Regions from separate parts of the Streptococcus sp. F0441 genome, predicted to be linked through region 2. Evidence: predicted binding sites of a transcription regulator. Region 2 holds the regulator's gene; each other region holds the start of a gene.

The links. The regulator CtsR, encoded in region 2, represses protease genes until heat stress. The targets are predictions, from matches to a motif close to TTGGTCAAAAAAGGTCAAANA.
Region 1: a site for CtsR is predicted at 1,427-1,447, ahead of HMPREF9188_RS03685 (ATP-dependent Clp protease proteolytic subunit). Genes of this name have one in related genera too.
Region 3: a site for CtsR is predicted at 2,142-2,162, ahead of HMPREF9188_RS03785 (ATP-dependent Clp protease ATP-binding subunit). Genes of this name have one in related genera too.

The regions. Positions count from the first base shown of each region.
Region 1 covers NZ_KB373321.1:780,064-784,395, forward strand. The annotation lists gene HMPREF9188_RS03670 (TetR/AcrR family transcriptional regulator) at 1-135, shown strand, start outside; gene HMPREF9188_RS03675 (deoxycytidylate deaminase) at 154-621, shown strand; gene upp (uracil phosphoribosyltransferase) at 710-1,339, shown strand; gene HMPREF9188_RS03685 (ATP-dependent Clp protease proteolytic subunit) at 1,513-2,103, shown strand; gene HMPREF9188_RS03690 (YlbG family protein) at 2,182-2,451, shown strand; gene HMPREF9188_RS03695 (ABC transporter substrate-binding protein) at 2,539-3,699, shown strand; gene HMPREF9188_RS03700 (branched-chain amino acid ABC transporter permease) at 3,820-4,332, shown strand, end outside.
Region 2 covers NZ_KB373321.1:199,959-204,290, forward strand. The annotation lists gene HMPREF9188_RS00980 (ABC transporter ATP-binding protein) at 1-64, shown strand, start outside; gene HMPREF9188_RS00985 (hypothetical protein) at 169-381, shown strand; gene HMPREF9188_RS00990 (DUF7675 family protein) at 430-762, shown strand; gene HMPREF9188_RS00995 (hypothetical protein) at 1,001-1,216, opposite strand; gene HMPREF9188_RS01000 (CPCC family cysteine-rich protein) at 1,251-1,460, opposite strand; gene HMPREF9188_RS01005 (CtsR family transcriptional regulator) at 1,927-2,385, shown strand; gene HMPREF9188_RS01010 (ATP-dependent Clp protease ATP-binding subunit) at 2,387-4,332, shown strand, end outside.
Region 3 covers NZ_KB373321.1:802,047-806,378, forward strand. The annotation lists gene HMPREF9188_RS03785 (ATP-dependent Clp protease ATP-binding subunit) at 1-2,102, opposite strand, end outside; gene HMPREF9188_RS03790 (DUF1797 family protein) at 2,340-2,570, opposite strand; gene HMPREF9188_RS03795 (amino acid ABC transporter permease) at 2,762-3,445, shown strand; gene HMPREF9188_RS03800 (amino acid ABC transporter ATP-binding protein) at 3,445-4,179, shown strand; gene HMPREF9188_RS03805 (TfoX/Sxy family protein) at 4,213-4,332, shown strand, end outside.

The DNA.
Region 1 (4,332 bases), 580 kb from region 2:
AAAGACGTTAGCAGCTACCTTCATTCCTTTTGGAGTTCTGCCATCGTATCAGTCCTGCTCAAATGGATCAAGGATGGCATGAAGGTTCCAGCTGAAAAGATTGCCGATTTACGCTTGCCATTTTTCAAAAAATAGAGGAAAAGGAGAAGATTTATGACAGAAAAAAGACTGGCTTGGGATGAGTACTTTGCAGCCCAGGCTTTACTGATTGCCAATCGTTCGACCTGTAAACGTGCCAAGGTGGGAGCTGTCCTAGTCAAGGACAATAAAGTCATTTCAACTGGCTATAATGGTTCCGTATCGGGAACGGAGCACTGTATTGACCACGAATGTTTAGTCATTGAAGGTCACTGTGTCCGAACCCTTCACGCCGAGGTTAATGCCATCTTGCAAGGAGCCGAACGAGGGGTTCCCAGAGGTTTTACAGCCTATGTGACCCATTTCCCTTGTCTGAACTGCACCAAACAACTGCTACAGGTTGGTTGTAAGCGCGTGGTTTATATCAACCAGTACCGAATGGATGACTATGCCCAGTACCTTTATCATGAAAAAGGCACCGAGTTAACCCATTTACCATTAGAGACTGTTCAGACAGCTCTTCAAGAGGCAGATTTGATTTAAAAATTAATTAAAATAAATGGTTTAGAAAGCTTTTTAAACCGTTTTTTGATATAATAAGAAGAATAAATTGAAAGAAGGAACTCAGAAAATGGGAAAAATTGAAGTCATTAATCATCCACTTATTCAACACAAATTGTCAATCTTGCGTCGTACAGATACTTCCACAAAGGCTTTTCGTGAACTAGTAGACGAGATTGCAATGTTGATGGGATATGAAGTACTTCGTGATCTTCCACTTGAAGACGTGGAAATCGAAACACCTATCACAAAGACCGTTCAAAAACAATTGGCTGGTAAAAAATTGGCGATTGTCCCAATCTTGCGTGCAGGTATCGGGATGGTAGATGGGCTCTTGAATCTGGTTCCAGCAGCAAAAGTTGGACACATCGGTATGTACCGTGATGAAGAAACCCTTCAACCAGTTGAATACTTGGTGAAATTGCCTGAAGATATTGACCAACGTCAAATCTTTGTTGTTGACCCAATGCTTGCAACAGGTGGCTCAGCAATCTTGGCAGTAGATTCACTTAAAAAACGTGGCGCATCCAATATCAAGTTTGTCTGCCTGGTATCTGCTCCAGAAGGTGTAAAAGCCCTTCAAGAAGCACACCCAGATGTAGAAATCTTTACTGCGGCTTTGGATGAACGCTTGAACGAACACGGTTATATCGTTCCAGGTCTTGGAGATGCTGGAGACCGCTTGTTCGGTACTAAATAAAATCCCAAAGTAAATATTGAAACTAGAAGTTCGTTTTTAACTTGAAAGGAGGTTGAGTTTTTGTTTCTGTTTAGAGAATAGAGCAAAAATTTGACCTTTTTTGACCAAAAAGATATAATAGTTCTGTATTGAGTCGTAAGACTAAGAAAATTCAACATTAAAAGGAGAAATGAATGATTCCTGTAGTTATTGAACAAACAAGCCGTGGAGAACGTTCCTATGATATTTACTCACGTCTACTAAAAGATCGTATCATCATGTTGACTGGACCAGTTGAAGACAACATGGCCAACTCCGTTATTGCCCAATTGCTCTTCTTGGATGCCCAAGACAGTACAAAAGATATTTACCTTTATGTAAATACTCCGGGTGGTTCTGTTTCAGCTGGTTTGGCAATCGTTGATACCATGAACTTTATCAAGGCAGATGTCCAAACCATCGTTATGGGGATGGCAGCCTCAATGGGGACTATCATTGCATCAAGTGGAGCAAAAGGCAAACGTTTCATGCTTCCAAATGCAGAGTACATGATTCACCAACCAATGGGTGGTACAGGTGGTGGTACCCAACAAACCGATATGGCAATCGCTGCAGAGCACTTGCTTAAAACTCGTAAGACTTTGGAGCAAATTCTTGCAGATAACTCTGGTAAAACAGTCGAGCAAATTCATGTAGACGCAGAACGTGATTACTGGATGAGCGCCCAAGAAACACTTGAGTATGGTTTTATTGATGAAATCATGGCCAACAATTCTTTGAGCTAACCAAGCTAAAAAGCAAACTCGACGGGGTTTGCTTTTTTTGATATAATAGGAGAAGATTTCTTAGAAAGAGGATTTATCATGTTTGAAAAGGTCAATCGATCAGGATTAATCATCTATCTTTACTATAATCGGGATGCAAAGAAACTTCAGGAATACGGTGACATCTGTTACCATTCTAAGAAGCATCGCTACTTGCAGCTCTATGTTCCAACTGAGGAGCTAGATGACTTAGTTGAGAGGTTAGGTAAGGAAAGATTTATCAAGAAAATTAGGCGGTGTCACATTCAAGAGTTAGAAACTCCCTTTGTTGGGAATCTCTATCGAAATGAAGAAAACGTTATCATTTAAAAAAGTGAATAAAAAGGTTGACAATTTTCTGATAATTCGGTATATTCTTAACATACTATTTTTGAAACAACTATAAGGAGATTAAAAATGAAGAAAAAATTTGCCCTATCTTTTGTGGCCCTTGCTAGCGTAGCCCTTCTCGCTGCTTGTGGAGAAGTCAAATCAGGAGCCTCAAACGCTGCTGGTAACTCAGTCGATGAAAAGACAATTAAAATCGGATTTAACTTTGAAGAAACAGGTGCCGTAGCAGCCTACGGAACATCTGAACAAAAAGGAGCTCAACTTGCCGTTGATGAAATCAATGCAGCAGGTGGTATCGATGGAAAACAAATCGAAGTTGTAGACAAAGACAACAAGTCAGAGACTGCCGAAGCAGCTTCTGTTACAACGAACCTTGTTACCCAATCAAAAGTAGCAGCTATTGTAGGGCCTGCGACATCTGGTGCAACTGCTGCAGCGGTAGCTAACGCTACCAAAGCTGGAGTGCCATTGATTTCACCAAGTGCTACTCAAGACGGTTTGACTAAAGGTCAAGATTACCTATTTATCGGAACATTCCAAGATAGCTTCCAAGGGAAGATTATTTCAAACTATGTGACAAACAAATTGAATGCTAAGAAGGTTGTTCTTTATACTGACAATGCTAGTGACTATGCTAAAGGTATTGCTAAATCTTTCCGTGAAACCTACAAGGGTGAGATTGTAGCAGATGAAACGTTTGTAGCAGGTGATACAGACTTCCAAGCAGCCCTTACTAAAATGAAAGGGAAAGAGTTTGACGCTATCGTTGTCCCAGGCTACTACACAGAAGCAGGTAAAATCGTAAACCAAGCGCGTGGTATGGGAATTGATAAACCAATCGTTGGTGGTGATGGATTTAACGGTGAAGAATTTGTTCAACAAGCAACAGCTGAAAAAGCATCAAACATTTACTTCATCTCAGGATTCTCAACTACAGTTGATGTTTCTGAAAAAGCTAAAGCCTTCCTTGAAGCATACCGTGCTAAATACAATGAAGAGCCTTCAACCTTCTCAGCCTTGGCCTATGACTCAGTTTACCTAGTAGCAAATGCTGCAAAAGGTGCTAAAAACTCAGGTGAAATCAAGGACAACCTTGCTAAAACCAAAGATTTTGATGGTGTAACTGGTCAAACAAGCTTTGATGCTGACCACAATACAGTGAAAACTGCTTACATGATGACTATGAACAATGGTAAAGTAGAAGCAGCAGAAGTTGTAAAACCATAACATTAGAATAGTAGTTGAAATAGGGAATGAGCCTTTGACTCACTCCCTGTTTCGGTGTTTATGAACTTGTGAAAATGATGAAAATTTTCTAAAAAATAACGATAGAAAAGAGTGAATGCTATGCTCCAACAACTTGTGAATGGTTTAATTCTGGGTAGTGTTTATGCACTTTTGGCCTTGGGTTATACCATGGTTTATGGAATTATCAAACTCATCAACTTCGCCCACGGTGATATTTATATGATAGGTGCCTTTATTGGTTACTTTTTGATTAATTCCTTCCAAATGGATTTCTTTTTAGCTTTGATTATTTCAATGGCAGGAACTGCACTACTTGGTGTTGTGATTGAATTTCTTGCCTACCGTCCTTTGCGACACTCTACACGCATTGCTGTATTGATTACTGCCATCGGGGTGTCTTTCCTACTGGAATACGGAATGGTTTATCTCGTGGGCGCCAATACTCGTGCCTTCCCTCAAGCAATTGAAACCGTCCGTTTTGATTTCGGGCCAATTAGCTTGACAAATGTTCAATTGATGATTTTAGCAGTTTCTGTACTCTTGATGGTTTTATTGCAATTGATCGTTCAAAAAACAAAAATGGGGAAAGCCATGCGTGCGGTATCAGTTGAT
Region 2 (4,332 bases):
CAAGGAAGTCCAAAAGATTGCCTACAAACGTCAAATCTTGGCAGAATTAGGTTTAGATAAGTAGAAAAATAGGGAGTTGGTGAAGATTATCCTTTACCAGCGCCCTTTTTGTCTATAAATGGAAATTCTTATAGATAAAAAGTGATATAATTGACGTATGGTGATGTGATGAAAAAAGAAGAAATTAAAACATATTTAGATACAGATCTTGAATTTAATGTTAATGGCCGAGGTGCTTGTTTCTTATCCAGCATTTGTGTAGTTGGATATGATTATGAAGGTCAGCAGTTTAATACGATTGATGAAGCTATGGAAGCTAAGGTTTTTGATAGTAAAAGTTTAGTGGATATTTGGGATGAAGTTTTACCACAAGTATTTTAAAATAAAAATATGGTCACATTATTTCAAGAGATAATAGAAAGAGCTTGAATGATGTTAAATAATGAATTACATGACTACGATAAACCAGACTCATCCGATGAAATAGATGAACTCATTATTTCGGAGTCCAATCTTGAAGGGTACAGTGATTTTTACAAAGAAAGTGAAGAGTCAAAAGTTTGGTGGATTGATAAGATAGATGTTAGAGGAGAGCTATTGTTCAGTTTTGATCAGCAAAAAATTTATAATCTTTTTCTTGATTATCCTCACAATATGACGGAAGAAGAAGTTAAAATTTTTGATATCGAAAATCCATTTTGGAGAGATTTTTTTTCGGATAGAATGTCACAAACTATACATTTATTCGTAAGAATTGAATGATATGACTGAAAAAGATTATACACAATAGTAAACATGCTTAGATACAACTAGACTATTTTTGATGTTCAGTCACCTCCCTCATAATTCATTTTTGATGGATACTGTGATATAATTAAGATACGAAGGATAGAGGTTGAGAATCTGTCACCAACGCGCCATTTAGCTAGTGGGTCGAGAAATGCAGGAGCCTCGACAGTCCTGTCTATCCTTGCAAATAAATCAGCCCTTAGATTTGTTTCTAAGGGCTTTTTGACCGGTCGATTTTATCAGCAATTTCAACTTTTAAAATTTCATTTTCAAATAATCTCATCCATCGTAAACCTGTTTTAACAGATAAAGCATTATACTCTTCATCAAAAGTATGCTTATCTTCAAAAAGACAAATTCCCTCAAAGGTCTGGTTATCAACGTCTGTCATCGTTACAACTTTATTGTTAAACTTTCTAAGTTCCATTTTTATTTTCCTGATTTTGTAGTACTATAGTTTGTTATATTATTGGAATCCCTTTAACGTAAGCTTCCTTAGCTTTTGCTAGTGTCATCTTGTTTGGGCCTCCATCAATGTTGGTTTCCCCCGTATTTTGCCAATTACAATGATCACAAATGTCATAAACAGCGGTCAATGTTCCGCAAACTGGACAATGTACGTATTCTTCATCATTAATCATTACTAAGTTTTCTTTACCAGTCTTATTCATAATTATTTACTCCTAATTATTGTTTTTAAAATAGTGAAACCAGAAATATTAATTAGCTAGAACTAAATATTTTTATATTAAATTCTCTTATCTTTCTAAACTTTTCTGAGATAGGCTTTCTTAGCTTCTGCAAGAGTTATAGTATCATTATACTTCAGCATTGGAGCTATTGCTAATGATTGAGAGAGTTTTCTGGATATGCTATAATATTACCAGGTATTAAAAAAGCACGTTTGACCGTGCTAGTTTCTTGCCTGCTGAACTCGTCAATATTACGCCCTTTTTAGGGCTCTTTTTGTGGACTTTTTTAGGAACTTTCAAGAAAAACTAAGGTGATTTAATGCCTAAATGTTTTTAAAGAAAGTCAGTATTTTCAAGGGCTTAGCCCTAAAAATTTGACTTATAGAGTGTTAAATGATAGTATAGTCAAAGATAGTCAAGGTTCAAAGAAGGAGTTTGATTTACTATGAGATTTAAAAATACATCAGATCATATCGAAGCCTATATCAAGGCGATTTTAGACCAGTCTGGTATCGTGGAATTGCAGCGGAGCCAGTTAGCAGATACCTTTCAGGTTGTGCCGAGTCAGATCAACTACGTCATCAAGACCCGCTTTACGGAAAGTAGAGGTTACTTGGTTGAGAGCAAGCGTGGTGGAGGAGGCTACATTCGCATAGGGCGGATTGAGTTTTCCAGTCATCATGAGATGCTTCGCGATTTGCTTTACTCGATTGGTGAGCGAGTTAGTCAGGAGATTTACGAGGACATTCTCCAGCTTTTGGTGGAGCAGGACTTGATGACCAAGCAGGAGATGACCTTGCTGACTTCTGTAGCAACAGATCGTGTCCTAGGGGAAGAATCCTCAGTTGTCCGTGCCAATATGCTCCGACAGCTATTACAAGAGGTAGATAGAAAAGAGAAGTAAGATGAACTATTCAAAAGCATTGAATGAATGTATCGAAAGTGCCTACATGGTGGCTGGCCATTTTGGAGCTCATTACCTAGAGTCTTGGCATTTATTGATTGCCATGTCCAATCACAGTTACAGTGTGGCAGGTGCGACTCTAAATGATTACCCATACGAGATGGACCGTTTAGAAGAGGTTGCTTTAGAACTGACTGAAACGGACTATAGTCAAGATGAAACCTTTACGGAATTGCCTTTTTCCCATCGTTTGGAGGTTCTCTTTGCAGAAGCAGAGTATGTGGCCTCAGTGGTCCATGCAAAGGTGCTAGGGACAGAGCATGTCCTCTATGCGATTTTGCATGATGGCAATGCCTTGGCAACTCGTATCTTGGAGAGAGCAGGCTTTTCTTATGAAGACCAGAAAGATCAGGTCAGAATTGCTGCTCTTCGTCGCAATTTAGAGGAACGTGCTGGTTGGACAAGAGAAGACCTTAAGGCTTTGCGTCAACGCCACCGCACGGTAGCAGACAAGCAAAATTCCATGGCCAATATGATGGGCATGCCCCAGACTACAAGTGGCGGTCTAGAGGACTACACGCATGACCTGACGGAGCAAGCGCGCTCTGGCAAGTTAGAGCCAGTTATTGGTCGTGACAAGGAAATCTCACGTATGATTCAGATTTTGAGTCGGAAGACCAAGAATAATCCTGTCCTGGTTGGAGATGCTGGTGTCGGGAAAACAGCTCTAGCCCTTGGCCTTGCCCAGCGTATTGCTAGTGGGGATGTACCTGTGGAAATGGCAAAGATGCATGTTCTAGAGCTTGATTTGATGAATGTTGTTGCGGGAACACGTTTCCGTGGAGATTTTGAAGAGCGCATGAACAATATCATCAAGGATATCGAGGAAGATGGCAAAGTAATCCTCTTTATCGATGAACTTCACACTATCATGGGTTCTGGTAGTGGGATTGACTCGACTCTAGATGCGGCTAATATCTTGAAGCCAGCCTTAGCTCGTGGAACTTTAAGAACGGTTGGTGCAACCACTCAGGAAGAATACCAAAAACACATCGAAAAAGATGCGGCTCTTTCTCGTCGTTTTGCAAAAGTGACGATTGAAGAGCCAGGTTTAGCTGACAGCATGACTATTTTGCAAGGTTTGAAGGCCACCTATGAGAAACACCACCGTGTGCGAATCACAGATGAAGCTGTCGAAACAGCTGTTAAGATGGCGCATCGTTACTTGACTAGTCGTCACTTACCAGACTCTGCTATCGACCTCTTGGATGAGGCGGCAGCAACTGTGCAAAACAAATCCAAGAATGTGAGAATGGACGAATCCGACTTGAGTCCAGCTGACAAGGCCTTGATGGATGGCAAGTGGAAACAAGCAGGCCAGCTAATCGCAAAAGAGCAGGAAGTCCCTGTCTATAAAGACTTGGTAACAGAGACTGAAATCCTGACTACTTTGAGTCGCTTGTCAGGGATCCCAGTCCAAAAACTGACGCAAACAGATGCTAAGAAGTACCTTAACCTCGAAGCGGAACTGCACAAACGTGTCATCGGTCAAGATCAAGCTGTTTCAAGTATTAGCCGTGCCATTCGCCGCAACCAGTCAGGAATTCGCAGCCACAAGCGTCCGATTGGTTCCTTTATGTTCCTAGGACCGACGGGTGTCGGGAAGACCGAATTGGCCAAGGCATTGGCAGAAGTTCTCTTTGATGACGAATCAGCCCTTATCCGCTTTGATATGAGTGAGTATATGGAGAAATTTGCGGCTAGCCGTCTTAATGGAGCTCCTCCGGGCTATGTGGGCTACGAAGAAGGTGGGGAGTTGACCGAGAAGGTTCGCAACAAACCATACTCCGTTCTCCTCTTTGACGAGGTAGAAAAGGCCCACCCAGACATCTTTAATGTCCTCTTACAGGTTCTGGACGACGGTGTCTTAACAGATAGCAAGGGGCG
Region 3 (4,332 bases), 600 kb from region 2:
GTACGACGGAGTGGGCGTGCTCCCATTTTGGGATCATAACCTAGGTCAACCAACTTTTCCTTGACCTTGTCTGTCACATCGAGGTGGATGTTGTTGCTAGAGAGGCGTTTGTTGACATCCGCTAGCATGAGTTCGACGATTTGGAGAAGGTTGTCCTTGCTGAGAGGTTTAAATTCGATGATGCCGTCAAAACGGTTCATAAACTCAGGACTAAAGAAGTTGCCGAGTTCACCGAGAACAGAGTTGGTTCGACCTTCACGAGCAGCTCCAAAACCAACACTGGCTTCGGCCTTACCGGTACCGGCATTTGAGGTCATGATAATGATAGCATCCTTAAAGCTAACTGTTCGTCCTTGTCCGTCTGTCAAACGGCCATCGTCTAAGACTTGAAGGAACATGTGCATCACATCTGGATGGGCTTTTTCGACTTCATCGAGAAGGATGAGTGAGTAAGGATTACGACGAACTTTTTCCGTTAACTGACCCGCTTCATCGTAGCCAACATAACCTGGAGGGGCTCCGACCAATTTAGCCACACTGTGTTTTTCCATGTATTCACTCATATCAAAGCGAATCATGCTGTCAGCAGAACCAAAGAGTTCAATGGCTAGTTGTTTAGAGAGTTCTGTCTTACCGACACCAGTTGGTCCGACAAAGAGGAAGCTTCCGATTGGGCGGTTAGGAGTTCCAAGTCCAACACGATTACGACGGATGGCTTTGGCAATCTTATCGACAGCTTCATCTTGCCCAATGACATGAGCTTTGAGGTCGTCTGCTAGATGGATAAGCTGAGACTGTTCTTTTTCTTTGAGTTCCCCAACAGGAATATTGGTTTTCTGCTCAATGATATGTTCGATGGTTTTCTCGCTGATGATTGGAGTATCCTGATCGGTCACCTTGTTCTTTTGCATTTCCTTGTACTTGGCAATCTGATCGCGGAAATAAGCAGCCTTTTCAAAATCTTCCTCTCGTGTAGCTTGAGCCTTGAGATTTTCAGCCTCAATCAAGCGCTGATCAATCACTTTAGGGTCAACAAAGTTCAGTGTCAGATTCATCTTAGAACCAGCTTCGTCCAACAGGTCAATAGCCTTGTCTGGCAAGAAGCGGTCTTGGATATAGCGGTTGGAAAGATTTGCAGCAGCTTCGATAGCAGCATCGGTATACTTGACGTGATGGTAGTCTTCGTATTTCTTTTGAACCCCTTTAAGGATGATAATGGTTTCTTCGACAGTTGGTTCATCTACCTTGACAGGTTGCATACGGCGCTCTAGGGCAGCATCTTTTTCAATGATGCGGTATTCATTGAGAGTAGTGGCTCCGACCAATTGCAATTCACCACGGGCAAGGGCTGGTTTCAGGATATTGCCTGCATCCATATTGCCATCACCTGCTGACCCTGCACCAACAATTTCATGGATTTCGTCGATAAAGAGGATGATGTCCTCGCGTTTGCGAATTTCTTCCATGAGCTTTTGCATGCGTTCTTCAAATTGGCCTCGAATCCCTGTTCCTTGAACTAGACTGACCACATCCAGACGGATGACCTGCTTGCCTTGGAGTTTATGGGGAACATCGCCATCGACGATCTTCTGAGCTAAACCTTCGACAACAGCTGTTTTACCAACACCTGGTTCTCCGATAAGGACAGGATTGTTTTTGGTTCGACGGTTGAGAATTTCGATAACGCGGATAATCTCCTCGTCTCGGCCGATAACAGGGTCAATATCTCCTTGACGAGCTATTTCAGTCACGTTGATACCATATTCCTCTAGGAGCCCTCTTTCTTGGCTAGGAGGAGGTGTTTGAACAGGTCCGCGGTTTTGAGGTCCGTATCCCCCATTGCCTCCGTATCCCCCACCGGATTGAGTTGGAGGGACGTTATTTGAAGAAGCCCTGAAATTGTTCAAATCATTGAAAAAGTCTCCGAAAGGATCAAAGTCATGATTGTTTAAATCAGTCATTCCTTTAAAGAGGGTATTATTTGGATCTGTTTTGATAATTTTATAGCAATTTTGACAGAGATCAATTTGTTTTTGCTGTCCATTGATATTGGTATACAGATGAATTGTTGAGTCGTTAATTTTACAGTTTTGACAGAGCATACATCTACCTCATTTCATTCGTATTCTTGGCCTAAGAAAAAGGTCAAGAATAGTCAAATTTTTATACTCTCATTATAGCATGATTAAGGTGTAAAGCAAGTAAAAAGATTGGGAAGTGGTCGTTTTTAAAAGAAGGATTTATGGAGAATCCAGCGACATTGAAGGTAAGAAAAAATCCCATTTGTGGTGACAAAAAGGATTCTCATTCATCGGGCCTTACTGCCCGTTGTTTTTATATTAGTAAAGGAGTTCGTAGATCTCCATTGCAATCAAATCAATGCTATCAAAAGTATAAGTTTCACGAGCCTCTACATCGCGAAGGGTGAAGAGTGATCCGTTTTCTTCGTCGTGGCTGTATGCAACTTCTGCGACAACAACACCTTCACGTTCAAAATTACGTTTTAGATTTCCACCATCTTTTGTCATTGCTTCTAGGCGGTTAATGATTCTAACCAAATGTGATTCCATTTTGATTCTCCTCCATTTCTTATCGTTTCTATTTTACCATAAACAAGAGGTAGTTGACTAGAAAAAAACTGTGATTTCTCTCTATTTCTCCATTCTATCAAGTTAATTGTTAAAATTAGAGAAAAAGGATTGAATTTTAATTCAATTCATGTTATAATCATACAATCTAATACATAGAAAGTTGATTGAATATGAATTTTTCTTTTTTACCAAAGTATTTACCTTATTTTAATTATGGTGCTCTGATTACCGTGTTAATTTCCATCTTTGTTGTCTGCTTAGGAACTATTATAGGTGTATTATTGGCCTTTGCTCAGCGATCACGCTTTAAACCGCTCGTTTGGTTTGCAAATGTGTATGTTTGGATCTTCCGTGGAACTCCGATGATGGTTCAGATTATGATTGCCTTTGCTCTTATGCATATCAATGCTCCGACTATTCAAGTGGGAATTTTAGGAGTTGATCTTTCTCGTCTGATTCCTGGTATTCTGATTATTTCTATGAATAGTGGAGCTTACGTTTCAGAAACTGTTCGTGCGGGGATCAATGCGGTTCCTAAAGGGCAGTTAGAGGCCGCTTACTCTCTTGGTATTCGTCCGAAAAATGCCATGCGTTATGTCATTTTGCCACAAGCTATCAAGAATATTCTTCCAGCGCTGGGAAATGAGTTCATTACCATTATCAAGGATAGTTCCCTCTTGTCGGCAATTGGAGTGATGGAGTTGTGGAATGGTGCAACGACAGTAGCAACAACAACTTATTTACCGTTGACTCCCCTTTTATTTGCAGCCTTTTACTATTTGATTATGACCTCTGTTTTGACAGTAGCGTTGAAAGCATTTGAAAAACATATTGGACAAGGAGACAAAAAATAATGACAGAAACCTTGATTAAAATTGAAGAATTACATAAGTCTTTTGGGAAAAATGAAGTTTTAAAAGGCATCAATCTTGAGATTAAACGAGGAGAAGTTGTGGTCATTATCGGTCCGTCAGGGAGCGGGAAATCAACTCTCCTTCGTTCGATGAATCTCCTTGAAGAAGCAAGTAAAGGTAAGGTTATCTTTGAAGGAGTTGATATCACTGATAAGAAAAATGACCTTTTTGCTATGCGTGAAAAGATGGGCATGGTATTCCAACAATTCAACCTCTTTCCCAATATGACAGTGATGGAAAATATCACTTTGTCACCAATTAAAACCAAAGGTGAAAGCAACGAAGTTGCGGAGAAAAGAGCACAGGAACTGTTAGAAAAAGTTGGTTTGCCAGATAAGGCAACGGCCTATCCTCAGAGTTTGTCTGGTGGTCAGCAACAACGGATTGCCATTGCACGTGGACTTGCTATGGAGCCAGACGTTTTGCTCTTTGATGAGCCGACTTCAGCCCTAGACCCTGAGATGGTTGGGGAAGTTCTAGCTGTGATGCAAGACCTTGCCAAGTCGGGGATGACTATGGTGATTGTAACGCATGAAATGGGCTTTGCGCGTGAGGTGGCAGACCGTGTTATCTTTATGGCTGATGGAGTTGTTGTCGAAGATGGAACTCCAGAAGAGGTTTTCAATCAAACAAAAGAACAACGGACCAAGGAATTTTTGAGTAAGGTTTTGTAATACCTCATTTTTAGAAGAAATGGAGTAGGCATCATGGCTTCCAGTAAAGAATATTTAGATTTTATTCTCGAACAGCTATCAGAGCTAGAGGAGATGAGTTATCGTCCAATGATGGGAGAGTACATCCTTTATTATCGTGGGAAGATTATTGGG